DNA from 2 places in the Pseudoalteromonas sp. MMG012 genome. Region 1 is predicted to be linked to the other one. Evidence: predicted binding sites of a transcription regulator. Region 1 holds the regulator's gene; the other holds the start of a gene.
What was found. Region 1 encodes sigma-54, which starts transcription at its own class of promoters, with help from an activator protein. Its sites were predicted from a motif close to GTTGGCACGNNNNTNGNNT; they were not measured.
Positions count from the first base shown of each region.

Region 2: J8L97_RS20035 (LruC domain-containing protein) is a predicted target of sigma-54. The motif match lies at 7,099-7,117, and genes of this name have one in related genera.

Region 1 covers NZ_JAGJEF010000010.1:29,673-38,047, forward strand. Annotated here, with positions in the region: gene tldD (metalloprotease TldD) at 1-363, shown strand, start outside; gene yjgA (ribosome biogenesis factor YjgA) at 430-951, opposite strand; gene pmbA (metalloprotease PmbA) at 1,085-2,434, shown strand; gene mgtE (magnesium transporter) at 2,486-3,844, opposite strand; gene J8L97_RS05355 (HPr family phosphocarrier protein) at 4,026-4,298, opposite strand; gene rapZ (RNase adapter RapZ) at 4,303-5,148, opposite strand; gene J8L97_RS05365 (PTS sugar transporter subunit IIA) at 5,165-5,617, opposite strand; gene hpf (ribosome hibernation promoting factor) at 5,620-5,907, opposite strand; gene J8L97_RS05375 (RNA polymerase factor sigma-54) at 5,936-7,438, opposite strand; gene lptB (LPS export ABC transporter ATP-binding protein) at 7,495-8,220, opposite strand; gene lptA (lipopolysaccharide transport periplasmic protein LptA) at 8,224-8,375, opposite strand, start outside.
Region 2 covers NZ_JAGJEF010000086.1:5,437-13,811, reverse strand. Annotated here, with positions in the region: gene J8L97_RS20055 (ABC transporter permease) at 1-1,643, shown strand, start outside; gene J8L97_RS20050 (sigma-54 dependent transcriptional regulator) at 1,686-3,068, shown strand; gene J8L97_RS24000 (PAS domain-containing sensor histidine kinase) at 3,065-4,342, shown strand; gene J8L97_RS20040 (hypothetical protein) at 4,339-4,863, opposite strand; gene J8L97_RS20035 (LruC domain-containing protein) at 4,863-7,061, opposite strand; gene J8L97_RS20030 (LysE family translocator) at 7,274-7,897, shown strand; gene J8L97_RS20025 (hypothetical protein) at 7,906-8,375, opposite strand, start outside.

The DNA.
Region 1 (8,375 bases):
AGAATGACCAACACGTATATGTTACCTGGTGAGGATACGCCAGCAGATATAATTAGTAGTGTTAAAAAGGGAATCTTTGCGTCTAATTTTGGCGGCGGGCAAGTTGATATTACATCTGGTAAATTTGTATTTTCTGCCTCTGAAGCGTATTTGATTGAGAATGGAAAAATAACGCGACCGATTAAAGGTGCAACCTTGATAGGTAACGGACCTGATGTGATGCACAAAGTTTCAATGGTTGGTAATGACTTACAACTCGATAGAGGTGTTGGGGTGTGTGGTAAAGATGGTCAAAGTGTCCCCGTGGGGGTTGGCCAGCCAAGTTTAAAAATTGATGAAATTACGGTGGGTGGAACGGCGTAATTTAGTTTGATATTAAGCATAAAAAAACCAGCATCGGCTGGTTTTTTTTATGCTTAAAGATACGAATTAAGGCATCATGGTTTCTTTTAAGTATTGGAATAGTTCTTTAAATCCTTTTGCTGGCTTTTCAGCATCGGACTCTTTTTTGGCCTGACGAACGAGTTGGCGCATTTTCTGGCGTTCTAAACTGGGGAATTCGACGAGTAGCTCGTTAATTTTTGAGTCACCTTGTTGGATTAACTCGTCTCTCACAAGTTCAATCTTATTGAGAAGCACATCTGCTTGATTATTTTTATTCAGCATTAAATCAATCGCAGCTTCTATTTCTGCGATGTTTTCAGTCGTTCTTAGCGTTTTAGTGATGTAGTTCATATGTCTACGATAAGCTTCACTTTTCGCTCTAATCTTATCAGCGACAACCATTGCTTGCAGCAAGTCTTCTGTTAGGGGAAGTTTATCACGTTGCTTTTTTGCCATGCTGGCTAAGTCGAGAGCAAGTTGCTGATACTGTTGGGCATCACGTTTCAGTTCACTTTTGGAAACGTAAATAATTTCTTCTTCAATTTCGGGTTTCTTTTTCTTAGCCATGGTTCAAACTAGTCGGAATCTATTTGTGCTAAGTATACCAATTATAAGTTGGAAAAGCTTTGCTTGAATGGGGCGATAATCGTGATGTGTGTTAGCATTAATATAAAGCAATAACTTATCAGAGAAAATGCCCATGAGCAAAACCCAACAAGATCCCATTTATCAACAAATTGATGACGTAAAGCAGGCTGTGTCAGAAGCCCTTACACATGCGAAAAAGTTAGGAGCGACGGCTGCTGAAGCTGCAATGTCAAGTACCTCCGGTTTATCAGTAAGTACTCGCATGGGCGAAGTTGATACGATTGAATTTAATCAAGATGGAGGCTTGGGGATCAGTGTTTATGTTGGTAATCATAAAGGGAGTGCATCAACTGCCGATTTGAGTCCCAAAGCATTGCGTTCAGTAGTAGAAAAAGCGGTTGATATTGCCAAGTTTACCTCAGACGACCCTTGCAATGGTGTGGCAGACAAAGCGTTATTAGAAATGTCACCACCAGATCTTGATTTGTATCACCCGTGGGATGTATCCCCAGAAGAAGGTATTGAGTTTTGCTTAGACGCTGAAAAAGCAGCGTTAGAATTTGATAAGCGCATAGTCAATTCTGATGGTGCAAGTTTTGCTAGCCATCAAGGTTTACGAGTTTATGGTAACAGTCATGGGTTGGTGGCAGGTTTTCCTCGTACTCGTCACACATTAAGTACGATGGTTATCGGACAAGATGGTGAGCAGATGCAGCGGGATTCTGCATATACAATTTCTCGAGAAAAAAATGGGTTAAAAGTGGCAGAATCAGTGGGTATTGAAGCTGCTGAATCTACGCTTGCTAAATTAAATAGCCGAAAAATAAAAACGATGAAAACGCCTGTCGTATTTCGCGCTGACATTGCTAATAGCTTATTTGGGCACTTAGTGTCAGCCATTGGCGGTGGCGCTTTATACCGAAAATCAACCTTCTTGCTCGACAGTTTGCATACTCAGATCTTTAATTCGTGTGTTTCAATTAAGGAACGCCCCCATTTATTAAAAGGGTTAGCATCAAGCCCTTTTGATAGCGAAGGGGTGATAACTCAAGATCGCGATATTATTCATGGTGGTGAATTACAGACCTATTTAATGGCTAGCTACGCGGCTCGTAAGTTAGGCATGACGGCGACAGGACATGCGGGGGGGATCCATAATTGGTTAGTACAACGGACACATGATGACTTATGTGCTGTGTTAAAAACAATGGGTACAGGTTTATTGGTAACAGAATTAATGGGTCAAGGAGTTAACACGGTGACTGGTGATTATTCACGTGGAGCAGCTGGTTTTTGGGTTGAAAATGGTCAAATTCAATACCCCGTAAGTGAAATCACCATCGCTGGTAATCTAAAAGATATGTTTAAAGGTGTTCAAGCTATAGGAGGCGATGTTGAAGTGCGAGGGAGTGTGCAAACAGGCTCAGTGCTTATTGAATCGATGCAAGTGGCAGGGGAGTAAGCCTGTTGGATAAGGTTTAAAGGCCGGTTGAGTGCCTTTAAACCTTGAGCTTTAAGTTAAAAACCAAGTCGCCGTGCCTAGAAAAGCAAATATACCGACAATATCAGTTACGGTTGTAAGTACTACGCTCCCCGCTAAAGCAGGGTCTATTTTCATTCTTTTAAGAATTATTGGGATACTCGCACCAGCGATACCAGCGGCAAGTAAATTCATAAACATCGCAAAGGCGATAACAGCACCGAGTGTGAAATCCCATTTCCATAGCGCAACAACACCAGCTATCAATAATGACCAAAGTAATCCATTTAAAGCGCCAATGGCTAACTCTTTTCCGAGAATAAACCGTTGATTAGTTTGATTAATATGGCCAAGCGCAATCCCTCGAATAACAAGTGTTAGAGTTTGGCTACCAGCCACACCACCCATGCTAGGAACTATCCCGTTTAGGACCGCAAGAACGGGTAAAATATCGAGTGTATTCTCGAAAAAGCTTGCAACAAAAGCAGCTAGAAGCGCGGTTAATAGGTTGATCCCTAACCAAATCGAACGGCGGCGGCTACTTTGTAAAACAGGCGCAAAGGTGTCTTCTTCGTCATCTAAACCAGCCATACTGAGGAGGCTATGTTCCGCATCCTCTCGAATAACATCGACGATGTCATCAATTGTAATTCGCCCTAGTAGGTGGTTATTATCATCGACAACCGCCGCAGAAATCCAATTATGGCGCTCAAATAGTTGTGCGACTTCGGTTTCATCCATTGAAATAGGGATCGATTCTTTATCTTCGTCCATGAGGTCATGAACCAGTTTATCCGGCGGGTTGGTTAACAGTGTACTCAATGGCATAGCACCGATAAAGCAGTTGTCTTTATCTACTACATATAAATCATCAGTGCCGTCTGGTAGCTCGCCTTTCAACCGCAAGTAGCGTAATACAACATCTAATGACACATCAGCTCGGATTGTGACTGTATCGCTGTTCATCAGTGCGCCAGCAGAGCGTTCTTGATACGATAGCGCTTGAGTGGCACGTTCACGATCTTGTGTGTCCATACTACCGACAACGTCGAGGTAGATGGTATCAGGTAAGCCCCGTAGTACTTCTCCTAAGTCATCATCACCCATATCTTCCGTAGCGGCGGCAATAAGCTCAGGGTCCATTTTTGCGATAATGCCAAGACGCACATCTTCAGACAGTTCTTCCAGTACGTCACCTTGTATATCAGGGTCGACCAGCTTCCAAAGCTGGGTACGTACTTTGTGCGGTGAAGATTCAAGTAATAGGGCCGTATCACATGGAGCTGTTTCTGCTAAAATTCGCCTGACTTGAACAAATTGTCCACTATTAAGCGCAAGCGTGACTTGCTGGAGTTGTTGTAGCGTATAATCTTGTTCAAGCGCTTCAGGCATAGGCGTCCTAATGATGTTGTTTTGTTAGTATCTTTACGCGTACCCAGGTGATTTTATACTATATAATAAGAAATTGAGTGATGCAGAGGTACGCAGCCTTTGGCTTGAGAGTTTAACGTACTTTAGAGTGTGTTGCCATGTGAGAAAGAGGTAATAATATTAACTTCTTGTGCTTGGAAAGTTATTCTTGCTCGTGAAATTTTTGTTCTATCAAGGTGCCAATCGCGTTTAAGGCAGATTGAGCATCAGGCCCTTCGCACTTGATCCTTACGTATTTTCCTTGGCTACTTTCTAACAAAAGTAATGCCAAAACACTGTCGCCAGCAGCTTCTTTGTCATCTTGGTATAAGGTAATTTTTGCGTCGAACTTGATGGCCAGTTGTGCCAGTACTGTTGCGGCTCTGGCATGCAGACCACACTTATTCTGAATTAAGAAAGTACCCTCATAATACATTGTATTAATTGTTTTGCTCACGATGACGGATCTGAACATTTGGATGAGATCGTTGAAAACTTTCCCCAATTGTTTGCGCTAAATACACAGAGCGATGTTGCCCGCCTGTACAGCCGATAGCGATGGTAAGATAGCTGCGGTTATTACGTTCAAGATGGGGTAACCACGTTTGTACAAAGGTTTGAATTTGCCAAGTGAATTTTTGTACGATGCTATGCCCAGCTAAATACTCTTGAACGGGTTGATCTAAGCCCGTTAGTGGTTTTAGTTCTGGTTCCCAATGAGGGTTAGGCAGGAAGCGTGCATCAAACACATAATCAGCATCTTTTGGCATGCCGTGTTTAAAGCCAAAAGATAAAAAGGTAATAATAAGTTGTTTATCTTTTTTACCTAAAATCCGCTCACGGATAGATTCAGCTAACTGGTGGACACTGAGGTCGGTTGTATCAATAAATACATCGGCACTGGTGATCAGTACATCCAATAGCTGCTTTTCTTCTTTAATCGCCAGATCTAATGGTAAGTTATTTATAGAGAGTGGGTGTAGCCTGCGAGTTTCAGAAAAGCGTTTGATCAATGTTTGATCATCACTGTCCAAGTAAAATAATATCGGATTAGCAAATCCTGGTAAATACTCAAGAATATCGTTGAACTCTTGCTGTTGTTTTGGCAAGTTACGCACATCAATACTGACCGCAATTTTGTCATAGCTCTCAGACACGCTTCTAACCAAAGACGGAAGTAAATTGACCGGAATATTGTCAACACAATAGTAGCCTAAATCTTCTAACACTCTTAATGCAACGGACTTCCCAGAACCAGAGCGACCACTAATAATGATTAATTCCACAATTATCCCCTATTTACTAATCTTGAGCCTTAATAATACTATAGAGCTCGGTATCATTGCAGGCATGTCTCAACTGCTTACAGAACTCTTTATCTTTTAAGCTTTCAGCAATTGCAGCGAGTGTTTTCAGATGCTGTTGATTATCACCTTCAGGTACAATGAGTGCAACAAAAATATCGACTGGACGATTGTCTATGGCATCGAATGGAACTGGTTTTTTACTAACTAATATCATCGCAAAAACTTGTTCGATACCTTGCATTCTGCCATGTGGAATAGCGATGCCTTTACCAATTCCAGTGCTGCCTAACTTCTCTCTAGACATGAGTGCAGATAAAACATCATGCTGTTCTAGGTGGGGTAACTGTTCATGTGTAAGTTCGCTAACGTATTCGAGAATACGTTTTTTGCTATTAAAAAGGACCGCAGCTTTACTGCAGTCCTTGTTGATTATTGAGCTAAGTTTCATGGTTAATGTCGAGTAAGCTTTTCTTTGTGTTTGATTACTTGTCTGTCTAGCTTGTCAACCAAACCATCAATAGCAGCATACATATCTTGATGCTCGGTAGAGGCAAATACTTCTGCTCCGCTTAAGTGTAAGGTCGCTTCGGCTTTTTGTACGAGTTTTTCAACATCTAAAATCACATGCACATTATTGATATGATCAAAGTGCCTTTCTAGCTTCGCAAACTTGGTGTTGACATAGTCTCTTAGTGATTCAGTTACTTCTACGTGACGACCAGTTAAATTTAGTTGCATGAGCATTTTCCTTCTTTGATATTACGTCTTATATCAAGCTTTTACGCTGATTCGACGGTGGAATGGCTAACGACTCCCGATATTTTGCTATCGTACGTCGGGCCACTTTGATTCCTTGCTCTGCCAATATATCCGCAATTTTGCTATCACTTAATGGCTTAGCAGTATTTTCGGCGGCAATGAGCTTTTTGATCAATGCTCTAATCGCTGTGGAAGAGCATTCACCTCCGTTTTCGGTACTCACATGGCTCGAGAAGAAATATTTCAACTCAAAAATGCCCCTAGGTGTGTGCATATATTTTTGTGTTGTGACACGTGAAATAGTGGACTCATGCATCTCTACCATTTCAGCCACATCATTTAGCACCATAGGTTTCATTGCTTCAGGGCCATGTTCAAAGAATGCCTGTTGTTGCTGCACAATGCAATTAGTTACTTTCATTAACGTATCATTGCGGCTTTCTAAGCTTTTAATAAACCATTTAGCTTCTTGTAAATGCGAACGAATAAATTGACTATCAGTGCTTGATTTCATTGAGCGAGACATCGCCGCATAGTGATCATTGACTCTAATTTTCGGCATTGAATCAGGGTTTAATTCAACTAACCATCGGCCTTTCACTTTTTTCACAGAGACATCAGGTATGACATATTCAGACTCTTCGCGGATGATACTGGCCGCAGGTTTTGGATTTAAGCTGTGTATTAGAGTCATGACTTCTTTTAAATCGGACTCTTTCAGCTTCGTCTTTTTCATTAGCGTTCGATAGTCTCGACTTGCAAGTAAGTCGATATGTTCGGTGAGCACATGTTTAGTATGTTCCAGCCAAGGTGTACTTTTATCAAACTGATTAAGCTGGATACATAAACATTCTTGTAAGCTCCGAGCAGCAATGCCGACAGGGTCAAATAATTGAATGCGTTTCAGGACAGCCTCAATTTCATCAAGTTCAATGGCATCTTCTGAACTCTCGTCATTAAGGCTTTCTAAGATTTCATCGGTCGATAAGGTTAATAAACCACCATCATCCACGGCTTCCACAATAGCGACAGCGATCCCTCTATCAGTATCACTAAACGGGGTCAGTTCTAGTTGCCACATTAAGTATTCATGGAGCGATTCGGTGGTTGCGCCTTGGTACATGTTTTCGTCTTCAGGCATAGGGCCGCTGCTTGTTGCTGGTGCAGCACTCATGTATTCATCCCATGTGACATCCATCGCAAGTTCTTCGCTAACAGTGTCTTTACTCATAGCCGCGTCTGCATCAAGCTCATAGTCACTGACTGGAGCTTCTTCAATACTGTCTGAATTAGATTCTTCTTTCGAGAGCTCTTTATGTTCTTTTTCTATATTTTCGTTGTCGTTTTCATGCTCTGATTCTTCAACTTCCAGTAATGGGTTGCTGTCCAAGGCTTCTTGGATTTCTTGTTGGAGATCTAGCGTGCTCAATTGCAACAAGCGGATAGCCTGTTGTAATTGGGGTGTCATGGTTAATTGCTGACCCATGCGCAGCTGTAACGATTGCCTCATGTATCTCTAACAATCCTTTCTATTAATCAATTATTAAAATTACCTAGATACTATAACTATAGCCTGAATTGTTCACCTAGGTAGACATCTCGAACAGTTTGATCGGCAAGCACGTGTTCTGGAGTACCTGATGCAATTAATTCACCATGTGAAACTATGTATGCTTTTTCGCACACATCAAGTGTTTCTCGTACATTATGATCTGTGATCAGAACACCTATACCGCGTTTTTTTAAATGTTCGATAATTTTCTTTATATCTAACACCGAAATTGGGTCAACACCAGCAAAAGGCTCATCTAACAGGATAAATTTTGGGTTTGCGGCTAAAGCGCGAGCAATTTCGACTCTTCGACGTTCACCTCCTGACAATGCCATACCTTGACTTGTACGTATATGTTGGATGTTGAATTCATCTAATAATTCATTAAGAATTTGCTCTCGATCAGGTTTACTCAGCTCATTACGAGTTTCTAAAATAGCCATTAAGTTCTGGTAAACGGTTAACTTTCGAAAGATGGAAGATTCTTGCGGTAAATAACCTATGCCTAACCTTGCTCGACTGTGCATCGGTAACAGGGTGATATCGTGGTCATCAATTGTTACGGTACCGTTGTCGCTTGGCACTAATCCAACAATCATATAAAAACTGGTCGTTTTACCTGCCCCGTTGGGGCCTAGCAAGCCAACAATACTGCCTGCCTCGACGGCAAGGCTGACATTTTTTACGACTTGTCGTCCTTTGTAGCTTTTAGCCAAAGCGGTTGCAGTCAAAGTACTCATTTATTATTTGCCTTGTTCTTTATTCGATTTTTTTTCTGGGACTAGAATTGTGTGTACTCGGCCAGTATTTTCATTACCCTTTTCAGCATTTATTAATTGTTTATCCATATCGTAAATTATGGATTGTGCTTTTATGATTTGGCCTGCTTGGTTAA
Region 2 (8,375 bases), on a different contig from region 1:
TTGATTTTAAAGATTACGAACATAGAGCTGATTTGGCGCCGTTAACTAAGGTGATCAAAGGCGATAATCCATTTATTTCGCTGATGGTATTTGCTGGCGCTTTGGTACTGTTACTTATTGCGTTTGCCAATATTGTGAATTTGTATTTGTCTCATGTGATTAAAAAGCAGAGTATGTTGGCAATTAGTGCAAGCGTGGGGGCGAAACCAAAGCATATTTTTAAGCATTTATTGGTGGAAAGTTTGATCATCGTGCTAAGCGCATCAGCCTTTGGGCTTTTATTGGCAGCATGGCTATTGGTACTGACACAATATCTGGCACAAGGGTCGATTAATCGTTTAGATGAGCTCGGTATCAATGTTATGACCGTCGGATTTGCATTGATTGTGGCATTGGTGTTGTCGGTTGTTTTAGCCTGGGTGGCGAGCAAAAGTGTTGATCATGAGCGTTTAAAACAACATTTGACGGCAAGTGGAAAGGGGACGCAAAAACAAATATCACCTGTTTTACGAAAAACCTTGGTTATATCGCAAGTTACCTTAACTGGCTTAATGTTATTTGCCACATCAACTGTATTACAGGCAACACTGAAGATGGCAACAAAACCACTGGGTATTAATGTAGAAAATGTGTATAGCTTACAAATTGAAACGGGTGACAATTACCCATCACGAGAAGCGAAGTTGGCGTTGATTGAACAGCTCAAGCAGCATTTTTTAGCATTGCCACAGGTACAAGCAGCAGTAAAAAGTACCATCTCGCCAATCAGAAAAGGTGATTTCTCTAGTCCATTTATTGATTCGGAAGGGAACCGCCTCGGATTATTTGGTTTTAATACCATCGGCCTTGATTATTTCTCTGTGTTGGAGCAGCCAATTCTCTACGGCAGAAATTTAACGCAAGCAGACATTGAAGACAAAAGTAAAGTTATGTTGGTGAGTCGCTCAGTTGCAATCAATGCATTTGGTAAAGAGAATGCCGTCGGTGAGTCAATGTTCTTTTCACCTGATCAAGGCTTTGAAGTTATTGGGGTCGTGGCGGATCATTACAACGCATTCACGCAAGAAAAATACGCGGGTGTTACCTATTTTGCTATGAGTCCTATGCGTTTAAACTTAATGCTGAAAGTATCAGACAAGGCATTGTTTAATAAAACGGATATTGTGATGGAATTGGAGAAGGTAGATGCTAATTTGGCTGTGCTTGAGTTTCTGGATGTTGAGCAGACAAGTCAAGATTTGGTATTCAAATACCGGTTAGCAGCTTGGTTGAGTGGGAGCTTAAGCGTGTTAGCGTTGTTACTTGCATGCGCAGGTATTTATGGGGTGGTATCTTATGGAACACAAATGCGTCGTTACGAACTGGGTGTCAGAATGGCGGTGGGTGCTAAACCAAAACGTATTACCATGTTGGTTGTCAAAGATGCGTTCACGCCGTTATTAATCGGTATACTTTTGAGTCTTATATTAGGGTTAGGTTTGTATGTATTGACGAGTCAATACAGTGATGCGGTGCCGGTACCAGATGCTTTACAAGTTGGGGCGTCATTGATACTGTTGCTTGGATTTTCCTATATGGCTTGTATTATTCCAGTAAAACAAATACTTAAATCTGATCTTATATCAGCATTAAGAAATCAATAAGGATTGACTGCCGCACTAAATACGGTGCGGCATGAAAAGAACATGCAGCGGACAATATTAATAATTGATGACAAAGCGGATGTCAGGTTATCAGCAAGGTTTTTGTTGAATAATTATGGCTATGAGATTCTAGAGGCTGACTCACCCGTGGTGGGTTTGTCAGTATTACAAGCGCAAACTGTAGACTTAGTTCTCTTGGATATGAACTTTGCATTTGATACCACGTCAGGTGAAGAAGGCTTATATTTTTTGCGTAAGCTCGATGAGTTAGTGCAGGCGCCAGCCGTAGTGGCTATGACGGCTTGGGCTAATACCGAGTTGGTTGTAAAAGCATTACATAGTGGAGCATGTGATTTCATTGAAAAGCCATGGGATAATTCAAGGCTGACTCAGATAATTGAAAATGCATTAAAACTATCCGCGTTAGGGCAAAAAAATGAAGCGCTTAAACAAACAATTGCAGACAATACGCCTGATATTCATTTAATTTGTCATTCACCAGCGATGCAGCACCTTAAAGCTCAAATCGACCGTGTTGCACAAAGCCAAGCAAATATTTTATTTACTGGGGAAAATGGCACGGGTAAATCAACGTTAGCAAATTATGTACACCAAGTTTCCAATCTTTCGGGAGAGTTTGTCGAGGTGAATATGGCAGCGGTGCCAGAATCATTGTTCGAAAGTGAAATGTTTGGACACACGAAAGGGGCATTCACAGGGGCTGATAAATCACGAATAGGGCGCTTTGAATTGGCCAAAGAAGGTACTTTGTTTTTGGATGAAATTGCGGAAATGCCCGTTTCTCAACAAGCAAAGTTATTAAGGGTATTAGAAAGTGGCCACTTTGAGCCGGTTGGAAGTAGTCAGACTCAATTTGCTAAGCCAAGAATACTCAGTGCGACAAACGCTGATATTGTCATGATGGTTGCACAAAATAGGTTTCGTCAAGATCTCCTTTATCGGGTTAACACAATAACGATAGAGGTACCTAGCCTTGCTCAACGTAAAGAAGATATTCCGGCACTCGCGGAACAATTTTTACTGCGGCATCAACAAGCTCATCATAGAGATGACTTGTGTTTTTCGCCATGTGCGCTCAGGGCGCTGCAGTCACACCAATACCCCGGTAATTTACGAGAATTAAGCCATGTGGTAGAGCGTTTGGTTTTATTGAGTGTGAATACACAAATAGTGAGGGAAGATATCGACACCTTATTGATGAATAATCCGCGAGAGAATATTAGTCAGACAGGGACATTGCCATTGATGACATTGGCTGACGCTGAGCAAGCCTTATTAACGCAAGCCTTAACAAGCACGCAAGGTCAAACGTTAGAAGCTGCAGCTTTATTGGGGATCAGTAAAAGTGCAATCTATCGGCGGCTTGAGAAGTATGATATTGCAGCAAAGGATTTTATACAGTGAAATTCAGCTCTCAAGAGCAGTTGTTTAAAGTTCTATCTGTTATTAATTATTTGATATTAATACTTTTAAGCCTTAGTTTTGTTTGGGTTTATACACGTGATGGATTGTATGTTGTGACCGCGTTTATGGTGTTTACTCCTATTTATACTGCGTTGTTTTATTCGGTTTATAACCAGTTCTTTGCACCTTATCGGGCGATGCAAACCGCTTTAGATGCCATTCGCTTTTCAGATACAAGTGTTAAAACCGTGCCAATTTATCAAAGTGGTGTGGCAGCACAGTTACACCATGAATTGGAACACATCACGACGATTTTTGGACAATGGCAAAGCGAACAAAATCAACATGCATTATTAGTAAATGAATTATTACAGGCACTTGATAGCCCTATTTTGATCGTGAACCAAGACTATCGCTTGATTATGGGGAATGTGGCGTTGACACATTGGTTAGATGCTGACTGGCGTTTGAAAAAGTTAGAAATTATCACAGAGATTGGTTTCAGACGTGTTGATGAAAAGTGGTGCTTTACTAACGGCGTCATCGCGGCTGCACACCAATTACGAGGCAGTGAAATTAGTTTAAATGGTGAAAAACACCACTTGTTGCTAATTAGTAATATCAAAAGTGAGTTAAAGCAGTCGCAAACAGATGCATGGCGACAGTTGGTTAAAGTGCTAAGTCACGAAATAAAAAACTCACTCACACCCATTAAATCAATAGCACAAACACTTGAACAGTTTTCTCATGATGACACTCAAAAGCAGATGCTGTCAGTGATTGTCGAACGGAGTGTGCATCTTCAGCAATTTGTATCTAATTACAGTAGTCTTGAAAGGCAAGTAGAACTTCGTAAGTGTAATGTCGCATTACACCCATTATTTTTAAGCGTGCGACAGCTTTATCCTCATTGTGAGATCTCGTTATTAGTGAATGTCGAACAGTGGAATTTGGATCCTATACTGATTGAACAAGTACTGATCAATTTGTTAAAAAACGCGATGGAATCTTGTGAGGCTGGAGATATCGTGCCCCATATTGCACTGCGTGCAGATCAAAATGAGTTTGGCTTGACGATTGATGTTATTGATAATGGTATCGGTTTAGGGTCTGCAGAGCATTTATTTGTACCACTGTACACCACAAAGCAACATGGGCAAGGTATTGGATTAGTGTGGTGCAGAAAAGTAATTGAACAACATGGTGGTACTTTGACATTGACCGCTCGAGAGGGCTCAGGAGCGGTCGCTACGTTGGTGCTACACGCGCATTAGCGAATTTGAAACTGTTGTTGTTCATTATTGGCATCATATTGCCACTCGTATGTCATTGGTGTGGTGTTGTTATCGTAAAACCACACCTCTGCGACGAGTTGAATGTCGCTGCGGCTAATTGTGAGTACTGTATTTAGAGGTGCACTACCTAGTGCAGTTCTGAGAACACAGTTATGTCTGTCGGCTTTAACTTGCCCTGTGAGCTTTTGACATATGTTTAAATAAGCGCGTTGGTCTTCAAGTTTTAAATCTACATCAATAAGCAAAGAAAATTTAGTTGATAAATCAAAGTCTGTATCAATGACTAAGTCTGCCATTGATGTCACGTCAGGCGTTGGCTCAGGTGTTGGTTCTGGATCCGGTGTTGGTTCTGGATCTGGCGTTGTCCCCGTGTCTGGCGCTGGGTCTGGGTTTTGAACCACAGGACTTGAATTTTGATTCGGTGTAGACGCCCCATCCTCACCACCGCCACATGCACTTAAAAAACAAAGGCTAAATAGAGTTACAGTTAATTTGTTCATTATTGTGCTCCTGATGTAATTACTTTACTAAGCTGCGGTTCGCTATACCACGTAATGCTGTTTTTACCTGCGGAGGTCGCAAATGCGGCAAATTTAGAATACGCATTGGTTATATCAATATTTTCAATAGGGTGTTGCCACGCTGAGCCAATTTCCATCGCCCAAGGTAGCCCTGAAGCAGTTTGAAAATAGGTATTTCCAGCTGGGTTAGACGCGTCGTCACTGCCTGACACATTGTACAGCGACTGGGCAAAAGCTTCCGTTGGTGCTCTGTTTTTTAAATGCACTTCCCAGCCTCTTTTATCTACATTATTCATGAATTCACCGTGAAAGTGATCGTTACTTGCGAAGATAAATGGGTCTAATACATTCGCAGGGGAATCAGCGAGTGCTTTAGGCGCCAGCAAGGGAATTGTGACTGAAAATGTCACTTTGCTGCCATTTTGGCAGTTTGCTTCCGTTCTAAAGTACTGACATCCACTGTTTTTCTGAACATAATCCCAAACATCTTCCATTACAATAATAATGGCATCTGAGCGGTTCGCTTCTAGAGGAGAGTTTTCTTGCACAACGCCATCAATGATGAAACTAATATTGGCCTCATCGACTTCGGATCGAGCTACTCTGCGCTGTGTTGAGGCATTGATTTGATCATAAAGCCTGACAGCGAAGCCATTGTGGTAAGTTGCCCCAACGCCGACAATTTCACCTTCAATACGATACCCAACTATTGCCCCATTTTCTTTATAGCGTGTGCTTCTAAAGTGCATCACTAAATCGTTAAAGTCATAGTCCCCAGCAAAAGGCCATTTATCTTCATACGACAGGGTTACCCAGTCACTTTCACTTGGATACGCATCGCTTGCATAGGTGGTAATTTCATAATCTTCAACTTCTCCTCCTGAAACGCCACCGGTTGCACTGATGTTTGACGCTTCTGTGCCATCTGTGACGCGAAACCGTGCCCATGTATTGCCTTCTAATGTGGTTTCAGGAACAGCAATCAGCAAACTGTTATCGCCTGCATTGATGGCGACTTTATCTAGAGCAACTTCGTCAGACGAGAAAACCTGATCTTGGTTCCAGTCGACCCACGCGTACAAGTAACTATTTTGGGAGGCGGTTACAATGACTTGTGTCGTTTGCCCGCCAACAAAATCAGTAACAAAGGCAACGCCATCATCAGAATTATCAATAGGTTCAGCCGCTAAATCAGCTGCAGTATTTATGTTTTCACCATCCACGCTGGCACCCAAGTAAACAAGGTTTTGGCCATCATCATTTGGGTCATATAAGTGACGGGGTCCACTGTCGGCAAGTGTGGTAGCATAGCCATTGGGGGCATCACCAAAGTCGATTGAGTTGTCTGTCACTTTGACTTCAGCAATGGCGCAGCGAGCACCGTCATTTTGTCCAGATTTGGGGCCGCTTGTGAAAACGACAGCGGTGGGTGTATAGCCCACCACAGGACTTACCGATAAGTCGATTTTATGTATTTTACCGCTTTTGTTGTTACTCGCATAAAACTGCCCGTTCACATCAAAGTATGCTGCGCCAAACGCACCACTGTCACCTGACGTGTCTAACTGGGTTATAAGCGTGGTGGTTGCATTATCGACGTTTATTTCATGTAAGTTGCCGTTTGATTCCATCGCATACAGTAGATTACTATTTGGATGAAATGCAAAATCAAAGATATTGAGGTTCCAGTTTTCACTATCAGTGTAGTGTATAGAATTAATGGTCTGAGTTAAGTCGTCATTAAGTGGAATTTTATATAATCCAAACTTAGGAGTATAAACGAAATAAAAGGCTTCTTGGCTGGCACCTGTGCCCGTGACTTGAATATCACCGACGTAAAAATTGGTATCAGGTAGTCCAGTTACATCAAGTTCGGTCATATTATAATCATCACCAATTTGCACAACGCTTCCTGGTGATTGCTTACTATATCCATACATATATTGATCTTTGTAATTAAACCCAACAGCGTTGACGCTTGAAGTATTGGCAGCGCCTTCACGTGTTAGGCTGGCTGCGATGGTGGTGGCTTTTGCTGAAACTAAGTCAATACCATAGAGTTTTGCGACAGAGTCTTGCATTAAAAACGCTTTACTCGGACAGTTTTCGAATGGGCCAGCAAACACACTCCCAGATGAGCATAATATACACAAGGACGCGATAGACGTTAATTTCATAATGAGGAACCAATTTAAAAGGTAGATATATTCTTGAAAGCATGAGCTGTTCCAATATTTAATTCATTGATATTTAAAATTTTAAATTGTTTTTTGGTACTGAACTTTTGCATCTTGCAATTATTTGTTTGCAATTTGCGAGTGAAATTCAATTTTCTGATTGGTCGTAATCCGTTATTATGTGACTTTTTTAAGCTGTGATGAGGTATGAAGTGGAATTAACGACATGGTTAAGTTTGGCGTTTATTTGTATGGTTGGAGCGATGTCGCCAGGGCCGAGTTTAGCCGTCGTTTTACGTCATTCTCTCTATAACAGTGCTACACATGGTATTGTGGCAAGTGTGAGCCATGGTTTAGGTGTTGGACTTTATGCTGGACTATCGTTAGCTGGATTAGCCAGCTTGATCAATCATTTCCCTATAGTATATCAAGCGCTTGTTTATGGTGGTGCCGGGTATTTGGCTTATATGGGGCTGCGTATATTGATGAATAAATCCTCCGGTATAAACGTATCTGAACAAGGGGGAATAAACACGTTCAAGCAAGCTGCACAAGATGGTTTTGCCATTGCGTTTTTAAATCCAAAGTTAGCGATATTTTTTGTCGCACTGTTTTCTCAGTTTATAGATCCACAAACAATGACATTCCAAGTGGCCTTGATCATGTGTGCAACGGTGTTACTAATTGACACGGCCTGGTATTTTGTTGTTTCGGTGGGGGCAGCTAAAGCCAGAGATAAATTTGACTTGACGAAAAAGCAGTCGTCCATTGATAAGATCTTAGGAGTTGCTTTCTTATTGTTAGCATTGCGAGTGGTCATCGAGCAATTTGTATAGTTGCGAACTTATTCAGGATGCACTTGATTGTAATACTCGAAAATTTCTTGCTTTAAGTGTATTAGCCCATCATGTATGTTCATTATCTCAAGCGCGATAGCGGTGTCGTTAATGACCCGATTACTGGTAACATCAAATTTAGCTATATTTCCTTGAGATAAAATGAGTGTGACTTTGCTGTTATCCAAGTATTCGGCCAACTTAGTCGCGTTATATGGGAAGGTACGTATAACAAGACCAGATAAAGACAAAGAAAGGACTTTAAATGAGAATCCTAATTTTGTTGCCCGTAGTTGTACGCCAGTTAACTTTTCTGTTCGCCAATGCCTGTGATTTGAGTTTGTGTCAAAAATACTTGGTAATCCGCAGCTAAAAGTGGGATTGTTTTTACCTTTCGTTTCTATATGGGCTGGAAAATACATAATTTGGGAGTTTATTTTTGCGAGTAATTGCAGATCGTTTGCTTGGGTGAGTGTTG